2 regions of the Idiomarina sp. ST20R2A10 genome follow, and region 1 is predicted to be linked to the other one. Evidence: predicted binding sites of a transcription regulator. Region 1 holds the regulator's gene; the other holds the start of a gene.

Region 1 (4,697 bases):
CGCGCGAATGATCATTGCCATAGCGCCGCCCACCAGGAACATGGTGAAGCTAAACCATAAATACATCGAACCAATATCTTTATGGTTCGTTGTAAATAGCCAGCGACCAATACCAGACGGCTTATGATCGTGGTGTGTATCGTGATGTGTCTCTTCCACTACAGTGCTCATCACCGTCTCCTTATTGATTCATGACTTCGTTAATATCGGCGGCCTGAATCAGGTCTCCGGTATCGTTACCCCAGGCATTACGCTCGTAGGTGATAACTGCGGCTAACTCGCGCATGGAAAGCTGACTTCCAAAGGCTTGCATAGCCGTGCCGGTAACGCCGTTAACAACGGTGTCGATGTGTTTGTCTATGGCTTCAGGATCTACCGCAACGCCTGAACCAGCAAGTGCCGGGAACACGCCGTTTACGCCTTGACCGTTAGCCTGGTGACAAGCTGCACAAGTACTGTTGTATACTTTCTCACCGAGGTCCATGAGTTCGTCTTCTGACATTTCCATAGCAAGCAACTCTTGTTCACGTTCGCGTGCTTTACGTTGCTCTTCTTCTTTCTCGGTAATCCATTTTTCGTATTCGGCGGGCTCCTTCGCTATAACAACGATGGGCATGAAGCCATGGTCTTTGCCACACAACTCGGCACATTGACCACGATAAATTCCGGGCTCATCTACCCTAGTCCAGGTTTCATTAATAAAACCGGGGTTCGCGTCTTTTTTAATGGCGAAGTCAGGAACCCACCAGCTGTGAATAACATCATCTGAGGTAACCAGAAAACGCACTTTCTTATTGGTTGGAATAACTAACGGACGGTCCACTTCGAGCAGGTAGTTTTCGCCTTTCTCAAACTGATTATCAATTTGTTCTTGCTGAGTGGCTAAACGGCTGAAGTATTCGACCTCATTTTCAAAGTATTTGTAGTGCCATTTCCATTGCGATCCGGTGACTTGCACCGTTACATCTGCATCTGAAGTGTCTTCCATGGCAATTAGTGTCGTGGTCGCCGGCACTGCCATACCTGCAAGTATCAGCAGCGGCACTATAGTCCAGGCTATTTCTACTTTGACGTTTTCATGGAAATTGGAGGGGGTTGGGTTCTTCGACTTCCGGTGTCGGATCATCGAAATAAACATGAGACCAAATACAATCACGCCAATCACACAGCAGATGTAGAAAATCGTCATGTGGAGATCGTAAACCCGGTTACTCACTTCAGTGACACCTTGGGTCATATTGAGACGCGACTGAGCAGCAGCCGGTAGACTCGTTAGCGCCAATAGTGCCCACAAAGGCTTCATTTTCACGTGGCTTCTCCTCTTATTCTTCAATGAGACAGCAAAGCAAGTTTTGCTAGCCTGAATTAGAAGAACAAAGAGGTAAGCAGAAAAAGGTACAGCTTCTCCCCAGAAATCGCTTTCTCTACTGACTCTTTGTTGTAGTTATCGTTGTTATATTATTTTTATATTCGGGTACTGCATTTATTAACGAATTTACAACGAAAGATCCAGATCAAATCACACGAACGAACAAAAAATAAGCGGATCTGTTAAAAAAAGGCTGCAAAAGCAGCCTTGGGGAAGAAAACACACTAACAAAGGTGGGGTTAGTGCAGGTGGGATGTCAGTGTGTTTTTATCAAACAGAAAATACTGTGTTTCGCTTAATTTACTGGCCATTTTCGCACGCTGCCAGGTGCGACTGGAAACAGAATCAAGATAACCGATAACCATACTGCTGGTACCAGCGAGTAGAGCTTGCTCCAGCGCCCATTCACAGCGCTCAACCGAGTGACTCCGTAACCAGCGAATTTGAGATTCAGCAACGCCACAAGCGATAAGCTGTTGAATGACGTTTTTGTCGCCGCCAATAACTGTTACCCACTGGCTGGGTTTTTGTTGTAACGCGCGCTGCACAACTGGAGACAGACTATCGACGTCGAATGAATCCTGACTGCTTTTCGCATCCATAGGGAAGGGTGATACTGACGTTTCAGCAGTCCACAGACCCGGATGATGTAATTTTTGCTGATATTGAGTTTTCATAAGGTCGCTCCGTTTCTGATCACACCCACCGCAAGCCCTTCAATGGCAAAAACTTGCTCTGCAAGATTGACAGTAATGGTCGAGAAATCGTTATTTTCGGGGTGAAGCAAAATAGTTTTTCCGCGCTGTTCAAAACGCTTTACAGTGACTTCGTCTTCAACTCGTGCAACGACTATTTGTCCGTTACGTGCTTGTTCGGTTTTATGTACAGCCAGTAAGTCACCGTCTAAAATTCCAATGTCTCTCATGCTCATACCGTTTACTTTTAGTAAGAAACTGGCGGCAGGATGAAACAGTGATTCGTCAATTTTGTAATGACCTTCAACATGTTGTTCAGCCAATAAAGGTTCGCCCGCTGCAACCTGGCCTATTAACGGCAGACCATCGGCGATATCGTAGTCATCGCCGACAAGGCGAATGCCGCGAGACATGCCGGGTAGTATTTCAATAACGCCTTTACGGGCCAGCGCTTTCAGGTGCTCCTCTGCGGAGTTGGCAGAGCGAAAACCCAGCTTATGAGCAATTTCGGCACGAGTCGGCGGCATACCGGTTGCGTGCAGATTATCCTTAATAAGCTCAAGAATTTCAGATTGTCTTGGTGTTAACGGGCGCATAATGTACCTGTTTATTTGTACAGTGATACTGTGAGTATATACAGGTAAATTGATTTCGCAAGTAATTTCTTGAACGACATTTTTACACGAAGTTGGTATCCTGTATTTCTGTTTAAAACAGAGGTCTCTATATGAAAGGAATAAGCCGCTTTTTCCCAATTTTTAAATACCCGTTACGCTGGTTAACGCGCTTTCAGGAAATTTGGGATGGTACTGAAGAAGAGCATTCAGCAACTGTTGGCAAGCCAATTGTCTATGTAATGCGTTCAACCTCTAAAGCGGATCTATCCATTTTGCAGCGGGCGGCGCAGAAGCGCGGTTTGCCAGACCCTGTCGACCCTCTTGAGGTTAATGGTAAAACCTATAACCGAATCATGTACCTGGAAGAGCTGGCGAACGAGGTATCTGATCAAACGGTATCCGAATTTCACCAGTTATTAACCCTGCATAAAGACCAGCCGGAGCTGGATGTGCAACTGATACCTGCGGGCGTATTCTGGGGCCGCCAGGCAGGAGAAGAGGCGCATGCCGGTAACACCATGACCGGTGACTTAGATAACCCGGGCCATTGGCGTAAATTCTGGCTGGTAATTTTTTCTGGTCGACAAGTGTTGCTGCGTTTCTCTCGTTCGGTGAGTCTGGGCACTATGGCGCGTGACCACGGCACTGATATGCGTATTGCGCACAAATTAGCGCGGGTAGCGCGTGTTCATTTCGTACGTATGCGCCATGCCGTTGCCGGCCCTAAACTGAGTCAGCGCAAAGAGCTGATGTCAGCACTCATTAATACGCCGGCGTTAAAAAAGGCTGTATCGGATGAAGTCAGAGGCAAAAAGATTAGTGAAGAAGCCGCCCGCAAGCGCGCTTTATCTTATATCGATGAAATAGCCGCCAACTATAATTCAACACTTATCCGGGTGTTAGATCGTTTTATGACCTGGATGTGGAACCGGATTTACAACGGCATCCATGTAAAAGGCGGGGATACGATTAGACGACTGGCGCAACAAGGGCACGAAGTTATCTATGTGCCTTGTCACCGCAGCCATATGGACTACTTGCTGCTCAGCTACGTTATTTATAAAGAAGGCCTTGTACCGCCGCATATCGCGGCTGGCGTGAATCTTAACTTTTTCCCGGTTGGCGGTATTTTCCGCCGTGGTGGTGCGTTCTTTATTCGCCGCAGTTTTCGTGGCAATAAACTGTATTCAGCGGTTTTTCGTGAATATTTGTGCTGGTTGTTCCAAAAAGGCTACCCGGTGGAATACTTCAGTGAAGGCGGCCGCTCCAGAACCGGCCGCTTATTGCCGCCTAAAACCGGTATGCTGGCAATGACCGTGCAGGGCATGTTGCGTGACCAGCAACGGCCAGTGTCACTGGTACCTGTTTACCTTGGTTACGAGCATATTATGGAAGTAGCGACTTACCTGAAAGAGCTTAAAGGTAAGGACAAAGAAAAAGAGTCGGTTTTTCAAATTCTGAAAACCGTTGCCAAGCTGCGCAACTTTGGTCAGGGTTTTGTGACTTTCGGTCAGCCTATTAATTTAAAACACCATTTGGACAAAGTGGCGCCGAACTGGCATGAGTCGGTCACCCGTGGGGCACAGGAACCGGAACGTCCAGGCTGGTTGAACCCGGTGGTGAGTGGCTTAGCCGAGCAAGTTATGCAGGGCATTAACGATTCAGCGGCGGCTAACAGCGTTAACCTTACCGCATTAGCTTTGCTAAGTTCAGAGCACCATGCGTTGATGAAAGAAGAACTGCTTGCTCAGCTGGACGTTTATTTGGGTGTGCTGCGCGAAGTACCTTACAGCAATATGATGAGCGTGCCGGACGAGACACCGGAAGAGCTTTGGCAGCAAGCTTTGCGTACTGACAAATTTACGGTCAATAGCGATACTATGGGTGAAGTCGTCTCGCTGGAGCACATGACAGCCATAGCCATGACTTACTATCGGAATAATATTCTTCACTTGATGGTGGTTCCCGGCATTGTTGCGTCAATTATCATGGCGAAGAAAAAAGTGAGCGTGGCTG
Region 2 (4,697 bases), on a different contig from region 1:
GAAACGGAAGGTATCAGCTCTTCTACAAAGCTACTATCAGTAGTACAAAAAGCACCATCGGCATATGGGCCAATGTAAATCAGCTTTGATGATTTATTGAACATGATAATCGCTGGAGTTGCAGGAACGAAGCGCTTTAAGGTTGGATATTGATCGATATCAACAACCCGGTTTTCTCCTTCAGATTCCGCTACCTTTCTTTTTACGCTGGCCATATGCCCGGATGAGCGCCAGTTACAAGAACAGTCCCCGGAGGTAATATGAAAAACGCTGCCAGCAACGGAATAACCAAGACGCGTGAGCTCAGCCACTAACTGAGGTTCCAGCTTTTCGTTATTGCTGAGCTCCAGTAATTCACCTTTTTCATCAAACCAGACCAGCCGCTGTTCCAGTAAATAACTGATCCCCAGAAGCACCAGCCCAAACCAGGCCACAACGGCGATAATAAGCCAACGGGAACGAGCCTTACCTGATTTCATGAGTGACAATGAAACGCCCTACTGCGAAATGACATTTTGCGGAAATGATGCGCCCGCTTTTTCAGTGGATCAAGAAAAACTTCAGCTTCAGGGTACTTTTCTAAATAAAGGTTTAGTCTCGTTTGTGATACAATGTCGAAAAGCCGCTCATTAGCGCGGTATCTACTATCATAATTCCCGGAGCTTCATGTCCACAGAACAAAACCCATCCTCATTCCAGTCACTCGGATTGAGCGACGATATTTTACGAGCCGTTACTGAATGCGGTTACACCACCCCAACACCAATTCAACAGCAAGCCATTCCGACCGTTATGGCCGGCCACGACTTATTAGCCGCCGCGCAAACGGGTACCGGTAAGACAGCTGGTTTTACGCTACCTTTGCTGCACAAATTGTCGCAGACAAAGACCGACGGAAAGCCTGTTATTAAGGCGTTAATCCTTACGCCAACCAGAGAGCTGGCAGCACAGGTTGAAGACAATTTGAATACCTATGCAAAATATACCGGTCTTAAGTCCCTGGTGATTTTTGGTGGTGTTGGTATTAACCCACAAATTAGTGCCTTGCGTCGTGGTGTTGACATTCTTGTTGCAACACCCGGCCGTTTGCTGGATCACAGTCGTCAGGGAACCGTTGATTTAAGTAAAATTGACGTACTGATTCTGGACGAAGCTGACCGCATGCTGGATATGGGATTTATTCATGACATTAAAAAGGTCATGAAGCTCATTCCTGAAAAACGCCAGACACTGCTGTTTTCAGCGACTTTTTCTAGTGAAATTAAAGCACTGTCTCAGCAGTTTATGCAGCAACCCAAGCTGATTGAAGTTGCGCGTCAGAATGCCGCAGCTGATACCATTGAGCAACGTGTTTATCCGGTGGATAAAAAACGTAAAAGAGAGCTACTCAGTTACTTAATTGGCAGCCGTAACTGGCGACAAGTGCTGGTCTTTACGCGTACCAAGCATGGTGCTAACAGACTGGCAACACAGTTAACTGATGATGGCCTCCCCGCTATGGCAATCCACGGTAACAAAAGTCAGGGCGCAAGAACCAAGGCTTTAGCACAGTTTAAAGCCGGTAAATTACGAGTATTGGTTGCAACGGATATCGCTGCACGCGGTATTGATATTGATGAATTGCCACACGTTATTAACTTTGAACTGCCTCAGGTCGCTGAAGACTATGTACACCGTATTGGCCGTACAGGCCGTGCAGGAAGTGAAGGTGAAGCCGCGTCTTTAGTCTGTGTTGATGAGCATAAATTGCTGCGCGATATAGAAAAGCTAACTAAAAATGAGATACCCAGGGAAGTTATTCCGGGTTTTGAACCAGACCCCAGCATAAAGCCGGAGCCGATTCAGAAGCCTCGTACGGGGCGTCCTCAAAACTCTCGTCGTGCGCCTCGCCAGAAGCGCCCGGACACACGACGTTAATTCTACCGCAGACCAGCAGGACCGGACTTTACTTTAAGAAGTCCAGTCCTCCGGTTACCGCAGCAACTTGTGCTTGAATACACTGTTCAGGCGTTGCTTTCGGGCTGTCGGGATACACTTCTGTAGTCGTCGCATACTCTGCTTTGCTAAAGCTAATGCACAAACCCATTTTCGCCGTTGGCAATAAAATAACGCCACGCTGAGCAATATCCTCGCCTATCAGTTTATTTTCGTCGTCGGCATCGGCAATATGAGTGACCTCTTCCACCGAATCTAACACCGCCTTCTGAAACTCAGGATAAGGCTTTTCTGAATTTCCAACCAAATAGAACCCATCCGGAATATTCCAGTTCGTATTCACTTTTCCATCCATCGCCGCTTTGGCCGGACGAAACTCGCTGTTATCCGTATCCGTTGTTTCGTGTAAATCTATGTGGGCCAGAATATCTACGCCTAAGCCAGCAACATAATTCATAATGTGCGCGCATTCCCCGGCAGGAGAATCAGCGACAAAAGAGCGATTAGGATCAATGGCCGCCGGATTCCAACGGTTGATGGTTTCATAGCCCCAGGGACTCAAACATGGCGCTACCACCACATTGAAGTGTGGCTGGTAATCTTTCGCTTTGGTTTCAATAAAGCGCAACGCACCATGGACACCACTGGTTTCATACCCATGTACTCCGCCGGTAACCAAAACCGTTGGCTTCGAGTCATCCCAGTTTTTTGTTCTGACCACAAATAAAGGATAAGTACCGCTGTCGTACGCAAGTTCACCATATTGGTCTACATCGAAATCGCTTTTAAAGGTTTCAATCTTACTAACCACATCATCGAAGTAAGAGCGCTTTTTCGTTTGCTCGGCCAGCCACTGAGCTTTTTCTGTCGCTCCCCATGGGGTGCCCGGTGTTCCGATATGGTAAATCGTTTGTTGCGTCATATTTTAATCCTATTCACTTAAAACAAGGCGGCTATATTAGCAAAGTCTTTGCCGGCACCAAATGAAATACCGGTAACTAAGCCGCTTTGGTCGATTCTTTATCCGCAGGCTTAGACACTTCGGCTTTTTCTGTCGATGTTTTTTCGGTCTTAGGTTTTTTGGGCTTTTTAGCCCCTAATGCAATAAGTACATTTTCACGCTCTTTCGCTAAAAACAGAGCCATATCCTCAAGCTGTTGCTCATCAGTAAACAGTTCGCTACTTTTAATTAATGGGTTCAGGGCTTCTGCCATATCCAGAATTTTATCGTGCGCATCGGCTTCGGCTTTTGAAGTGAAGGTCATTTTCTCGGCTCCGTCGCGAATAACTACATATTGGGTTACTACAGCCATGGTATGGTCCTTTGCTGATGTGTAAATATACTGTTTATTTGTACAGTAAAGTGACATAGATTGCAATAGTTGTAGCATTCGCTAAACTGCGCACTCCGAACAGGCCTTCGTTACGACAGGAAGTAAATCCGCCCTATGCAGTTCTCAAAAATACAAGTTCTACTGGCCATTTTTGCAATGGCAATTGGAAGCTTTGCCATTGGTATTGGTGAGTTTGTCATTATGGGGCTGCTGCCCGACGTCGCTGCAGACTTTAATACCGACACCCGGGAAACAGGCCACTTAATCAGTCTTTATGCGCTTGGTGTGGTTATCGGAGCTCCGCTTATTACCATTTTATTTGCCAGGCTGCCACGCAAACCTATGTTACTTGCACTAATGCTGGCATTTTCTCTGGGCAACTTCGCCAGTGCCTCAGCAGACAATTACACATTACTTCAGGTGTTACGTTTCTTAACTGGCCTGCCTCACGGTGCTTATTTCGGGATTGCCTGTTTGGTTGCGGCCGATATGGTTCGTAAAAATCAACGTGGTATGGCAGTAACTATGGTGATGATGGGACTCACGGTAGCTATCCTGGTCGGAAATCCTTTAGCCACCTGGTTAGGGCAGCTTATTGACTGGCGCACCGTATATCATACCGTGGGAGCTCTAGGCTTACTGGCCTTTGTCATGATTTTCATTGTGGTACCCAAACACCCGAATGAAAAGAAAACTTCTGCCCGTGGAGAGATGCAGGCATTACAAAACCCTCAAGTCTGGCTGACTTTAGCCATAGGGGCCATTGGCTTCGGCGGCATGTTTGCGGTACTGAGCTACATAGCTCCAACACTAATAAACGCCACCGGCTTGGATTCTCACTGGATACCTGTTGCTTTATTTATCTACGGACTGGGATCCTTGGCGGGTAGTTTGGTCGGCGGCTGGGCTGCCGACAGAAATCTGAAATTAACCATTGGCGGTTCTCTGGTATGGTCGGCAATTGTGCTGGCAATTTATCCCTTAACACTGCAGAGTCTCTGGACGGTGATGCCTATGGTGTTATTACTTGGTAGTTCCGCCGCGCTGGTTCCGGCTCTGCAGGTACGTTTAATGGACGTTGCCGGAGAAGCCCAGACTTTAGCAGCATCGTTAAACCACTCCGCTTTTAATGCGGCTAACGCCTTAGGTGCCTGGCTGGGTGGTCTTGCTATTATTTCTCCACTTAGTTGGCAAGGAACCGGCTGGGTTGGGTGCGCGCTATCGCTGGCCGGTCTGCTACTCTTTTGGGTTACTAAAAAGCACAGTCGCAGAACACCCAACATAGTTAGTCTTTAGGCTCGCCTTCTGCATCTAATTCACTAAGCTCCTCATCGGGTTTCGCATAAGACAAACGCGCAGCCCGCTGAGTGCGATGATACCCATCAAGGCCTGAAATTGTCATTGTGCCGAGCGATTCTATATCAATGA

What was found. Region 1 encodes LexA, which represses DNA repair genes until DNA is damaged. Its sites were predicted from a motif close to TACTGTATNNNNATACAGTA; they were not measured.
Region 2: a site for LexA is predicted at 3,277-3,296, ahead of ACP7H9_RS00385 (YebG family protein). Genes of this name have one in related genera too.

What each region holds. Positions count from the first base shown of each region.
Region 1 covers NZ_JBNIEY010000003.1:241,813-246,509, forward strand. Annotated here, with positions in the region: gene ctaD (cytochrome c oxidase subunit I) at 1-171, opposite strand, end outside; gene coxB (cytochrome c oxidase subunit II) at 182-1,303, opposite strand; gene ACP7H9_RS06925 (SOS-response cell division inhibitor) at 1,609-2,046, opposite strand; gene lexA (transcriptional repressor LexA) at 2,043-2,660, opposite strand; gene plsB (glycerol-3-phosphate 1-O-acyltransferase PlsB) at 2,792-4,697, shown strand, end outside.
Region 2 covers NZ_JBNIEY010000001.1:70,815-75,511, reverse strand. Annotated here, with positions in the region: gene ACP7H9_RS00400 (DUF6436 domain-containing protein) at 1-479, opposite strand, end outside; gene ACP7H9_RS00395 (DEAD/DEAH box helicase) at 667-1,917, shown strand; gene ACP7H9_RS00390 (M14 family metallopeptidase) at 1,946-2,857, opposite strand; gene ACP7H9_RS00385 (YebG family protein) at 2,934-3,248, opposite strand; gene ACP7H9_RS00380 (MFS transporter) at 3,384-4,565, shown strand; gene ACP7H9_RS00375 (flavin reductase family protein) at 4,555-4,697, opposite strand, start outside.